One region of the Alsobacter sp. genome, then DNA from elsewhere that is predicted to be linked to it. Evidence: predicted binding sites of a transcription regulator. Region 1 holds the regulator's gene; each other region holds the start of a gene.
What was found. Region 1 encodes PhoB, which activates phosphate uptake and scavenging genes when phosphate is short. Its sites were predicted from a motif close to TGTCATNNANCTGTCAT; they were not measured.
Positions count from the first base shown of each region.

Region 1 (4,241 bases):
TCGCCGCCGTCTACGCGTTCGCCTGCCTTCTCGGCATCGTCAGCCACGCGCCGGGCGGGCTCGGCGTCTTCGAGGCGACCATGCTGCTCGCCTTCTGGCGGCTGCCCTATGAGGGGCTGATCGGGGCGCTGCTGCTTTTCCGCATCTGCTATTATCTCGTGCCGTTCGTGTCGGCTCTTCTGCTGCTGGGCGTCTACGAGATCTTCACCCGGCTCGCCGCCTACAGGACGCAAAAGGACGACGCGGCAGCACAGGACTGACATGTGCGCGTGAGAATCGTGTCTCATGCAGTCGCCGGACTGCAGAGGATTCGGGACATGGCCGCCCTTGAGGGCTTTGATGCGGGCGGGATCGTGGCGGCCACCCTGGGCGCCATCGCCGATCCCGTCATCCTGACGGACGGCCGCGGCACCGTGCTCCTGTTCAACCCGGCCGCCGCCGAAGCCTGGCCATCCCTGTCCACGGGCTGGCCGCTGTCCTTCTCGCTGCGAGCGCCGGACATCGTCTCGGCCGTCGAGCGGGTGCTGGCGGGGGAAGCCGCCGTCACCGGCGAGTATTCCGAGCGCGTGCCCGTGGAGCGGGTCTACGCCATGCGCGTCACCGCCATCACGCAGCAGACGCTGATCCAGCGCAACCGGCCGGCGGCGATGATCGTGCTGCGGGACGTGACCCCCGAGCGCCGGCTCGAGGCGATGCGGGTCGACTTCGTCGCCAATGCCAGCCACGAGCTGCGCACGCCCCTGGCCTCGGTGCTGGGCTTCATTGAGACCCTGCAGGGCCCGGCACGCAACGATCCCGCAGCGCGCGACCGGTTCCTCGGCATCATGCGGGTGCAGGCCCAGCGGATGGCGCGCCTCATCGACGACCTGCTCTCCCTTTCGCGCATCGAGATGATCGAGCACCGGCACCCCTCCACGGCGGTCGACCTGTCGGGCGTGGTGCGGCAAATGATCGACACGGTCCGCCCGCTGGCCGAGGAGCGCGGCGTCGTCGTCCACCCCGATCTGCCGCAAGGGCGGGTGATCGTGGCGGGTGACCGCGACGAGTTGCTGCGCGTCTGCGACAACCTGATCGAGAACGCGATCAAGTACGGCCAGAGCGGAGGCAGGGTCGACATCACGCTGGGCACGACGGGCGAACAACAGGCCTGCCTGGCTCAGCTGGCCGTGCGCGATTATGGGCCCGGCATCGCGCCGGAACATCTCCCCCGCCTCACCGAGCGCTTCTACCGCGTCGACACGGCCGACAGCCGCGAAAAGGGCGGCACCGGGCTTGGCCTGGCCATCGTCAAGCATATCGTCAACCGCCACCGCGGGCGCCTGACGATCGAGAGCCGGCCGGGCGAAGGCGCCACATTCCGTGTCACGCTGCCTCTGGTGACACAAGCACAGGAAGCAAACCCCTGAGCTGCAACGCCTAAACACGTCAACAGAACGTCACGCGCCGGTCATAGAAGAAGGTCCGTCAGAAGCCAGCGGAGTGACAGATGGCAACCGCGCCGCAGATCCTCATCGTCGAGGACGAAGAGCCCTTGACCATGCTTCTGCGCTACAACCTCGAGGCGGAGGGGTACGGCGTCGAATGCGTCGCACGCGGCGACGACGCCGAGGTGTCGCTGCGTGAGCGCAACTTCGACCTCGTCCTGCTCGACTGGATGCTCCCCGGCCTCTCCGGGATCGAGCTCTGCCGCCGCCTGCGGCAGCGCCCCGACACGCAGCGCCTCCCGGTCATCATGCTCACCGCCCGTGGCGAGGAGAGCGAACGCGTGCGGGGACTGGCCACCGGCGCCGACGACTACGTGGTGAAGCCCTTCTCGGTCCCCGAGCTGGTCGCCCGCGTGCGCGCCCTGCTGCGCCGGTCATCGCCCGGGCGCGTCGCCAGCCTGCTCGAGGCCGGCGACATCGTGCTCGACCGCGAGACCAAGCGCGTGCGCCGGTCCGGCCGCGAGCTCCACCTCGGCCCGACCGAGTTCCGCATGCTCGAGTTCCTGATGGAGAAGCCCGGCCGCGTCTACAGCCGGGCCCAGCTGCTCGACGGCGTCTGGGGCATCGACGCGGAAATCGACGAACGCACCGTCGACGTGCATGTCGGGCGCCTTCGCAAGGCCATCAACCGGCCCCGCGAGAAGGACCCGATCCGCACCGTGCGAGGGTCCGGTTATTCCTTCGACGAGACGTTCGGAAGGCGCTAAAGCCGGACCGCGCGTCTCCAGACACGCTTTGCGGCTGACGCTTGGGAAAAGAGCGGGTCTGAAGACCCGCGCTCCAAGGCTCACCGACGGCTCGGACCGCGCGTCTTCAGACGCGCTTTGCGCTGGCGCTTGGGAAAGAGCGGGTCTGGAGACCCGCGCTCCGAGGCTCACCGACGGCGCGGACCGCGCGTCTTCAGACGCGCTTTGCGGCTGGCGCTTGGGAGAAGAGCGGGTCTGAAGACCCGCCCTCCCAGGCTCACCGACGGCTCGGACCGCGCGTCTTCAGACGCGCTTTGCGCTGGCGCTTGGGAAAAGAGCGGGTCTGGAGACCCGCGCTCCGCGGCGCGCCGACGGCTCGGACCGCGCGGCTTCAGACGCGCGTTGCGGCTGGCGCTTGGGAAAAGAGCGGGCCTGGAGACCCGCGCCGCTGTCTGGCGTCAGCCGTGCGCGACGCGGACTGGCGGCATACCCTGGGCCTTGCGGTCGCGGCGGCGCTCCAGGGAGGGCTGGTAGGCGATCTGGGAGTGGTAGGGGCAGTAGGGCGTGCCGGGCGGTGACTTGGCGCCGCAGAACCGGAACTCCTCCGACGTGGGATCGCCATGCGGCCAGCGGCACATGGACTCGCGCAGCTCCATAATGGTGACGCGCTCGGAGATCGGGATCACCACGTCCGGCGAGGGAGCCGGCGCGATCTCGATGACCGGGGCGGGCATGGCCGGGGCGATAGGCTTGGGGCTCAGCGCCAGGTTCCCCCGCACGGGTGGCGAGTGCATCATCGGGTGGCTCGGAGCACGCGTCGCCTTGCGCGGACGGGCCGCCTGCGGAGCCGGCGCCTTGGTGCGACCGGACAGGCCCAGACGGTGAACCTTGCCGATGACGGCGTTGCGCGTCACGCCTCCCGCAAGTTCGCCAGCGATCTGGCTTGCGCTGAGACCCTGGTTCCAGAGCTTCTTGAGCAGTTCGACACGCTCGTCGGTCCAGGACATAGGCCTCATTCCCCGATTATTCTCAGTGCCTCGTACGTCGAATCCGGAAGTCCTCGCCGCCCCGGTATTCACGGGGCACGTGGAACACTTCACTCGACCTGTGGCTTGCCGCACCAGATGTCGTATTCGACAGGGGCGAACCTACGATATGGCGCGACTCCGGTGCAAGAGTCGGGCGACTCCTGATGGTGTTTTCCCCAGCGAACGTGGCGGGAAAGACTCACTTTCGAGGCACGCCAAAGGGTTGTAGCGGGCAAGCCCTTCATCCGATTCAGGAAATCGGAAACGAGCTCGCCAGCGACCTGATCGGCCCCCTCAGAAAGCCTCTTCCCAGCTGCGGCTGAGCCGCACGGCGGCGTTGATCAGGCCAACCAGCGAATAGGTCTGCGGGAAGTTGCCCCACAGCTCGCCGGTGCTGAGGTCGGCATCCTCGGAGAACAGGCCGAAGCTGTTGCGCTTGTGCAGGATGCGCTCGAACAGCTCGATCGCCTCGTCACGTCTTCCGATGGCGGCGAGTGCGTCCACATACCAGAAGGCGCAGACGAGGAAGCCCGTGTGCATGCGGCCGAAATCGTCCTCCACCGCATAGCGCAACAGCAGGTCTCCCCGCCGCAGATCCCGCCCGATGGCGTCCACGGTGGCGACGAAGCGCGGGTCGTCGGCCGCCAGGAAGTTCAGCTCGGCGAGCAGCAGAAGCGTGGCATCGAGGTCCTCGCCGTCGAAGGTCGAGACAAAGTGGCCCTTCTCGGCATTCCAGCAGCGCTCCTCGATGACGGAGCGCAGCCGCCGCGCCTGGTCGGCCCAGTACTCGCGCCGGTCCTCGCGGCCGACGGCCCGTGCAATGCGCTTCAGCCGGTCGCACGCGGCCCAGCACATGACGCTGGAGAAGGTGTGGACGGAGGCCTTGGTGCGCAGCTCCCAGGGGCCTGCATCGGGCTTGTCGAAGACCTCGACGGCCCGGGCGCCCAGCTTTTCCAGATGCGCGAAAAGCGCGTCGTTGCCGGCGCGGATCAGCCGCTTGTCGAGGAAGATGTGGGTGGCGGCGAGCACGACCGCGCCGTAGA
Region 1 covers NZ_JCACDK010000018.1:1,544,828-1,549,068, reverse strand. The annotation lists gene AC5JCN_RS22200 (lysylphosphatidylglycerol synthase domain-containing protein) at 1-260, shown strand, start outside; gene AC5JCN_RS22195 (ATP-binding protein) at 318-1,406, shown strand; gene phoB (phosphate regulon transcriptional regulator PhoB) at 1,487-2,191, shown strand; gene AC5JCN_RS22185 (GcrA family cell cycle regulator) at 2,629-3,177, opposite strand; gene AC5JCN_RS22180 (glycoside hydrolase family 15 protein) at 3,493-4,241, opposite strand, start outside.

Region 2 (4,241 bases), on a different contig from region 1:
AGCACGGGGTGCTCCAGCATGGCATTCAGGAGCTGCTCATCCGGCACCGACGGATCGAGCAAACCGAGCTCTGCCGCTGGCGACTTCGTTTCGCGCAACGCGGTACGCGGCGTCAGGCCGGCCGCGGCGAAGAGACCGAGCAGCTGCGGGCGGGTCCATCCCGTCTTCAGGTACTCGATGATGGCTGGCCGATAACCAGCTGCCTCGATGATGGCCAGCACGTTGCGCGAGGTGCCGCACTCGGGGTTGTGGTGGATGACGACGTCCATGGCTCCGCTCCTCAGGCGCGTGTCTGCGACACCGGCGAGAACAGCCATCCCGCGAGGGCGCTGGCGGCGAAGGCTCCGATCACCTGCGCGACCACGAAGGCCGGCACATTGGCCGGGGCGATCCCGGCGAAGGTATCGGTGAAGGCGCGCGCTATCGTCACCGCCGGGTTGGCGAAGGACGTCGAGGCCGTGAACCAGTAGGCAGCGGTAATGTAGAGCCCGACCGCCACGGGCGCGCTCTCGGGCTTGAAGCGGACGACGCCGAAGATGGTCAGCACCAACCCGAAGGTCGCCACGAACTCGGCAAACCACTGGGCGCCACCGGCCCGTACGGTCTGCGAAGCCTGCCAGACCGGCAGGTCGAACATCAAATGGGCGATAAGGGATCCAGCGATGCCGCCAATCACCTGGGCGGCGACATAGGGCCCAACCTCGCCCCACTGCATCCGGGAGCGTTGCGCCATGACGAGGCTCACGGCCGGATTGAAGTGAGCACCAGAAATGGGTCCGAAGATCAGGATGAGCACCACGAGGATCGCGCCGGTCGGCAGCGTGTTGCCGAGCAGCGCAAGGCCGACATCCTTCGTGAGTTTCGTGGCCATGATGCCCGAGCCCACGACGGTCGCCACGAGGATGGCCGTGCCGAGCAGTTCGGCGGCAAGCCTCCGCTTGAGGTCAAAGGTCGTCATGCGGCAGCGCCCTTCCGAGCTATGTCAGTGGCGCCTTCCATGCCACCGATCTGCGCAAGGCGTGCCTTGAGCGAGGCGAGGTCCAGATGGTCGATGTCCAGATTCACGAACTCCGAGATGCGCGAGGAGAGGCGCCGGTAGGCTTCCATGAAGGCGGCGCGTTTCTCGGCGTCGCTGCCCTCGACAGCGGCCGGGTCAGGGATCCCCCAATGCGCCACGAGGGGATGGCCAGGCCAGTAGGGGCAAGTCTCTCCCGCCGCGCTGTCGCAGACGGTGATGATGAAATCCATGGTCGGCGCATACGGGCCGGCGAACTCGTCCCAGCTCTTCGAGCGGAAACCGCCGGTCTCGTAACCGAGGTCATGCAGGAGCGAGAGCGCATGCGGGTTCGGCTCGCCTTTGGGCTGGCTGCCAGCCGAATATGCCTTGAAGCGACCGGCGCCTTCCCGGTTCAGGATGGCCTCGGCCAGGATCGAGCGAGCGGAGTTGCCGGTGCACAGGATGAGGACATTGGCGGGGCGGTTGGCCATCGAGACCTCGCGTCGGGCTGGAAAGGGGGCGGCCGCCGCGCTCAAGAGCTCGGCGAAGGGAGCCGGCGTTCGGGCGCAATCCTCGAGGAGAAACGCCGTGAGCTGGAGCATGCGGGCCCGGTTCGCCGCGTAGATGATCGAGCGACCCTCCCGCCTGGACGTGATCAGCCCGGCCGCCTCCAGGGCCTGCAGATGGGTGGACATCGTGTTGTGCGGGACAGCGAGGAGGCGCGCGATGTCGCCCGCCGGCAGGCCGAAAGGGAGGTATCGCGCGAGGAGGCGGTAGGTTTCGAGCCGCCACGGCTGGGCAAGCGCACCAAGGGCGGCAAGGACGTCGTCAGACTCGAGTTTGGTCCCGTGTTCCATCATCCGGCTGACTGGGGTTGACGAGGCATCGGCCGTCTCAGTTCCTCACGAAGATCTCATCCGATGTCGATCTGTCGGTACATATCGACATATTGTGATGACAGAGAGATGACGGAGCTGTTTGCCGCTGCGCTCGGGATGTCGCGCGCAGCAGGGTGCCTCCCTCACCACGGGGCAGGCCAGACCGCGAAGCCATTCACCCGGGTGGCGGGCGATGCCACTTCACCTGGAGCTGCGGAGGTGAAGCCGGCCAGGCCCGCACGCTCCCGCGGCTTAGGCCCGCCTTCCGCTCAAGCAGGGCACTGTCCGCCCCCCTATCCTGCCAAGGGTCGAAATCTGCAAAATCATTGACTTAGGAAGGTCTGGCTGGGGCGGAAGGACACGATTTTTTCGCTTAGAGCGTTGTTACTACAGTGATTATCACTGTCGCACTTTGCTTCCTACCAACATTCCTACCCACATTGAATCGGGCCGTTCTGGGACGTGCTGGGACAGCGTGCAATTGAGCGCGACCCGTTACGCATACCGATCCGATTGCTCCTGACAGTGAGCGCGCACGCGTTCCAGCCAATTGTCATACCATACCCAGGTGCCTGCGTAGTCACCCTGTCGCCCAAACCCCTTGGCGGGATCTTTCGCTAACAGTGCGCGCCAAAGTCGGGTGTGACTCTCCTGTGTGAACCGAGGAAAGCCTTCGCCCTGAACAATACGAACAACCTGAGTAGGGGTGAATCTTCGTCTATCAACGGTCTTCAGAAACACCTCATTGAGCGCTCGCCCCTTGTCAGAGTCGCCCTTCACAAACTCAATCGCACGATCCGCAGAAGACTTGTGGTTCGCCAGCTTGGGGACGAACACTGCACGGAATGCGAACCGGGGGTCGTTGAACTCTTCCTCGCTTAGGCGGTCTTGGAACGCGTCCATGGCGGAACCGATGTGCCCTGGAAGGTCACTCGCCTTCTTCAAAACTGCACGCTGGTCAGCGCTGAACGTCACAAACTGCAACGCAATGGGGAGTCTGCGCTCCAATCCAAATTGTGATCCAAACTGGCTTTTGATCACGTCGTTGAAATTGATGCAGCACGCCTGCAGCTTAGCGCTCAACTCGTCGTCTATTCGTGTTGTGGAACGATGCTCAATCTCGTGTCGGATCTCCGTCAGAAACTCCAAGTTCTTCACAGCACCGGGCGGGACAGGGCACCGCGCATGACGCAGGCACATCCCTATTTCCCAATAACACTCGGCACCCTGCTTAGTTTTCTTGATGCTGCCGTCTGCCTCCCTGTAACGGTGATCTATACCCTCTCGTCGGAACCATGCGTGTAGCAGGTAGGTCCAGGCAATAACGCTCGTGACAATGAATAACTCCGCACGGAAGTGCAGGCCGGCACCATTGAACAAGTGAACCGCCGCGATCATCGCCTCGCGAGCCTTCACCAGCAATTCGTCACCGCGCAGGCTCAAACCCGTTCCGGGATCAACGTCGGGCCAAGTGGCAAGGAAGTCGTCGAGTTCTACTTCGGTCGCTGCTCTGACAGCCTTATGCTTCGCCTCTGTACGAATCTCGGATACGGCGCGGTGATTCACCGACCTTGTTGGCCGTGTGAAGTAGGCGAGGATATCTTGGTCATTGTAGCCGCCTCGGGAGAGCATCGCTTTGATCAAGGCGACTTCCCATCGTTCAAGCGTGTTCCCGCGCTTTCGCTTCGCCATATCGACTACCCCACGGATTCGTGCCGGGAGCTAGACTACACAGCTATAGGCAATCAGAGCAGAGGGTGATTGCTGACATCCAAAGCATTGCGCCGACCCGAGGTGCAGGGAACAACGTTGGACACCTCCCCGACGTTAGTATTAACGCGTGTGATCACCTTTGCGGTTTGCTCTGGGTTGCGCTTAATGCAGATCCGCTGGCGTCCAGCGTTCTCTGCCGCGACGGTAGTGGTGTCGCTGCCGGCGGTGTTGTTCGTCAACTTACTGATGAACACGCCAAGTCACTACGTTGGTGAAAGCCTCGAATCCACATCTACCTGCGTATTCAATCGCAATTCTGTTTGACTTTTCAGGTATCTAAGCTTTTCGAAGGCTATGGCAGGCAGGTCGCATTGGCCTGTCCTACCAGCAAATCTACCAACAACTGCGAAAGATGCCCTGGTTTTCGGATTTCTAAGCCATTGATTTTGCTATCTATTATTTCTGAAAACAGACGTTGGCTGGGGCGGGAGGATTCGAACCTCCGCATGGTGGAATCAAAATCCACTGCCTTACCGCTTGGCGACGCCCCATCGTGCCGCGGCATGGATATTGGACCGGTGCCGTCCACGTCAACCGGGGCAAGGGTTCGCGATCGCGCATGGCCCCGGTAGGATGTCGTACCCGCGTCTTCG
Region 2 covers NZ_JCACDK010000014.1:316,766-321,006, forward strand. The annotation lists gene arsC (arsenate reductase (glutaredoxin)) at 1-269, opposite strand, end outside; gene AC5JCN_RS12420 (MIP/aquaporin family protein) at 281-958, opposite strand; gene AC5JCN_RS12425 (arsenate reductase/protein-tyrosine-phosphatase family protein) at 955-1,857, opposite strand; gene AC5JCN_RS12430 (DUF3644 domain-containing protein) at 2,371-3,519, opposite strand; tRNA gene AC5JCN_RS12435 (tRNA-Gln) at 4,065-4,139, opposite strand.
Region 2: a site for PhoB is predicted at 1,952-1,968, ahead of AC5JCN_RS12425 (arsenate reductase/protein-tyrosine-phosphatase family protein). Genes of this name have one in related genera too.

Region 3 (4,241 bases), 1.3 Mb from region 1:
CCGCACGTTCCAGCGAGCGCGCCCAGCGGATGTTGGCCTCCTCGTCAAAGCGCGCCTTCAGCTCGACGAGCGCCGTCACCGACTTTCCCGCCTCCGCGGCCTCGATCAACGCACGGACGATGGGGCTGTCGGCCGAGGTGCGGTAGAGCGTCTGCTTCAGGGCCACGACGTTGGGGTCGCGGGCCGCCTGGTTCAGGAACTGCACGACCACGTCGAAGGACTCGTACGGGTGATGGACGACGATGTCCTTCTCCCGGATGGCGGCGAAACAGTCGCCGCCGAACTGGCGGATACGCTCCGGAAACCGCGGAACGAAGGGCGGGAATTTCAGATCCGGGCGCTCGACGCCGACGATCTGCGACAGAGACGACAGGCCGATCAGTCCGCTCTCGACCAGAATGTCCTGGGCATCGACCTTGAGCTCGCGAGCGACGCTGGCGCGCAGCGCCTCGGGCATGTCGGATGCGACCTCCAGCCGGATCACCGAGCCACGGCGCCTTTCCTTCAGCGCCGCCTCGAAAACCCTCACGAGATCGTTGGTGTCTTCGGCGAACTCGATGTCGAGATCGCGGACGACCCGGAACAGGCCCATCCCGCCGATGACGCAGCCGGGGAAGAGCTGTTCCGCGAACTGCGCGATCAGATCCTCGACGCGGACGAAGCGGTGCGTGGACGAGTCACCTTCGAGGCGCACGAAGCGCGGCAGTTTGCCGGGGATGCGGATCAGGCCCTGGAACTCGCGCCCGTCCTCGGCCCGCACGACGTCGAGAGCGAGGGAGAGTTCAAGGTTGGGGATGAACGGAAAGGGATGCGCGGGGTCGATGGCCAGCGGCGTCACGACGGGGAAGACGAGATCCTCGAAGTGTCGCGCCAGCGCCGAGAGGTCGGCCGCGGAAAGCTCTTCCCGCTCGACGACGTGAATCGACTCGGCGACCAGCAGCCGTCGCAGGTCGCGCCAGGCTGCTTGCTGGTCGGCGTTCAGGCGGCCGGCGCTCTCGCCGATCCGCTCCATCAGGACGGCTGGCGTAAGGCCGTCCATGGTCGGCGAGGTGATGCCGGCTTCCACCTGCTCGATCAGGCCGGACACCCGGACCATGAAGAATTCGTCCAGATTGCTGGCCGCGATTGACAGGAAGCGCAGGCGTTCCAGCAGGGGATTGGACGGGTTGCCCGCCTCTTCCAGCACGCGGCGGTCGAACTCCAGCCAGGAGAGTTCGCGATTGGCGAAGCGACCGGGGTCATCAGCCCTCGGATGGTCAGCGACGACGGCCTTGCGCGGCGAACGCCTGTTGACCGAACGGCCACTGATCGGTGCTGCTTCACTCATCCTGCACGCTCCCTGCTTCAGCTTGGTTCAAGCAGGGGGTGCCGACATCTGCATGACACTTGCGCAGGCGGAAGCTCGCGCCGCGAACAGTGGGACCGGCAGCCGGGATCAGGGTGCGTTCTTCGTTGCGTCATCGGGCGCTGCTAGCGGCCTTGTTCGACGGCCCGCCAGGCCAGCTTTGTCGGAGGCCGAGATGAAAAAGAGCAAGCCAGAGCGTTCGGACATCCAACGCTCTGTCATTCTTGGAGATCTGGCTCGGCAGGCGGCTGTGGGCCGGGCGGCGGCAGTGCTGTCGGAGTGGGCCGTGGGCGCACCCATCCGCACCGATGTGCCGCCGATGCCTGCTGCTTCCATCCTGGATTGGGAGACGATCGTCTATGAGCATGACGATCTGTCAGCCGAGATCAGTGTGCTTCGGGCGCTGGCTGTCCAGGCCCTCATCGACATCGCCGATGGCTGCGCGGATCCGCGAGAGCGGGCGCGCGCCGCGCTGGAGGGCATTGCCGGCGATCAATCCGAGCCGGACTGACACTGACACCCTGGTCAGGGCTTGCGCCCGTGCTCGGCCCCGGGCAGTTCGAAATCGAACCCCGAGGAGAGATCAATCTGAAGGGGATCCGCGAGCCTCTGGAGGTCTTCCGCGTTCTTGGTCCAGTGACGTCAGACGAAGGATTGCAGAGCTCTCACCCCCCGTTGGTGAAGTCGCATATCAGTCAACGAAGGAAGGCGCCGGCCCGCGCCGTCCTATGGGCGCCGACCATGGTGGCAGGGGAGTTCGGCAAGGCCGGACTCACGTCTTCCCCCGGCTTCAGGCGCCGTCTGGAAGAAGCGAGGCATGGAATGCTTCCCGCTCCCATCGGCCCTCGCGCTTGCGCCACACTTGGGTGAACCGGATACGCTGGTCGATCCCCGCGGCCTCACCGCCGCTCCAGTGGATAGCATTGATGCCGGTGACGATGGCGGTGTCGCCAAGGATGCGGGCGTTCAACTCGTCAAAGTCAATCCGGGTTGGCTGCCCGCTCCGGCTGCGCACGTAGTCGAGCCAACCCTGCCTGTCGAGGAACTCACCCGCGAAGTCGGTATGGGTGTAGGTGGCCGACATCAGCCGTTCGACGGCGACCCAGTCGCCTCTCGCCCAAGCGTCGCTGAAGGAGCGTACCGCAGCGTGGAGGTCGTCGATCTCTGAATCCGGCATGATCACCCCATAAGACCGACGCCAACCTTCAGACGCTCTCTCCCGGCGATGACGCCCGTGTGTCGCCCCGATCTCACGCAGACTTCGCATTCCCGTCGCCTGCTGCTGCTCCCATAGCGGCTCTTCCAGAGACGGGGGCGAACGATGGGCAAAAACATCCAGACGATCGGCGTCGTGGGCGCCGGCACCATGGGCAACGGCATCGCGCAGGCTTTCGCGATGGCAGGGTTTCCGGTCGTGATGCGTGACCTCGGCAAGGATGCGTTGAATCGGGCCATGACGACGATCGACCGCAGCCTCCTGCGGCTCGCCCAGCGCGGAAAGCTGCTCGAGTCCGATCGCAAGGATGCCTTGGCGCGCATCACGCCCGTCACCGAGGCAGCGCTGCTTGCTCCCTGCGACCTGGTTGTGGAAGCCATCGTCGAACGCATCGAGGTGAAGGAAGCGCTCATCCGCGAACTCGACGACATCTGCAGCGAGACCGCCATCCTGGCGACGAACACCTCGTCGATCTCCGTGACCCGCATCGCGGCCGCCTCGCGCCATCCCGGCCGCGTCGTCGGCATGCATTTCTTCAATCCCGTTCCAATGATGCAGCTGGTCGAGATCGTCCGCGCGCTACAGACGGAGGATTCCGTCTGCGACGACGTGGTTGCCTTGTGCGGGCGGATCGGCAAGACGGCCCGCGTCTCGCGTGACAGCTACGGCTTCGTCGTCAACCGCGTGCTGATCCCCATGATCAACGAGGCGATCAACTGCGTCTATGAGGGGCTCGCCTCGCCGGACGACGTCGATGCGATGATGAAGCTCGGCGCAAATCACCCCATGGGCCCGCTCTCTCTCGCCGACCTCATCGGCCTCGACGTGGTGCTCGACATCATGGAGACGCTCTATGGCGGCTTCGACGATCCGAAGTTCCGCCCCAGTCCGCTGCTGAAGCAAATGTGCGACGCCGGCTATCTCGGTCGCAAGCGGGGCCGCGGCTTCTTCATCTATGACGAGGCTCGCGCCGCGGCCTGAGCTTGGCTCGACGTCGAATTTTTACATCGCAACGTCATCTCCCTGTCGGAGGCCCTTGCAAGCTTCGCAGCGGCTGGCTCTCCGGGAGCCGCCACACACGGGGCAGGAGGCGTCCATGACCGAAATGACACTCGATACGGCGGCCGCGGCGCGGCCGTCGCCCAGGCCGCATCTCGACGGCGGACTCGGACCGATCGGCGCCATCCTCTTCGTCGGTGCGATGGCGATCGGCCTGTTCTTTGCCGCCTACAGCATCTGGACGGACGTCCGCGACACCGGGACGCCCGTCACGACCTGGCTGCCGTTCCTGCTGCTCGGCGTCGCGCTGCTGATCGCGCTCGGTTTCGAGTTCGTCAACGGCTTTCACGACACCGCGAACGCCGTCGCGACCGTCATCTACACCCATTCCATGCCGGCCAACGCCGCCGTCGTCTGGTCGGGGTTCTGGAACTTCCTGGGCGTCCTGTTCTCGACCGGAGCAGTCGCTTTCGGCATCGTCTCGCTTCTCCCGGTGGAGCTGATCCTCCAGGTTGGCTCGGGCGCAGGCTTCGCGATGGTCTTCGCGCTGCTGATCGCCGCGATCCTGTGGAACCTCGGCACATGGTGGCTGGGGCTGCCGGCCTCGAGCTCGCACACCCTGATCGGCTCCATCATCGGCGTCGGTATCATGAATGCGCTCCTGCACGGCCGCGACGGCAC
Region 3 covers NZ_JCACDK010000018.1:215,283-219,523, reverse strand. The annotation lists gene AC5JCN_RS15915 (RNA degradosome polyphosphate kinase) at 1-1,327, opposite strand, end outside; gene AC5JCN_RS15910 (hypothetical protein) at 1,521-1,856, shown strand; gene AC5JCN_RS15905 (nuclear transport factor 2 family protein) at 2,136-2,522, opposite strand; gene AC5JCN_RS15900 (3-hydroxyacyl-CoA dehydrogenase family protein) at 2,667-3,542, shown strand; gene AC5JCN_RS15895 (inorganic phosphate transporter) at 3,658-4,241, shown strand, end outside.
Region 3: a site for PhoB is predicted at 1,369-1,385, ahead of AC5JCN_RS15915 (RNA degradosome polyphosphate kinase). Genes of this name have one in related genera too.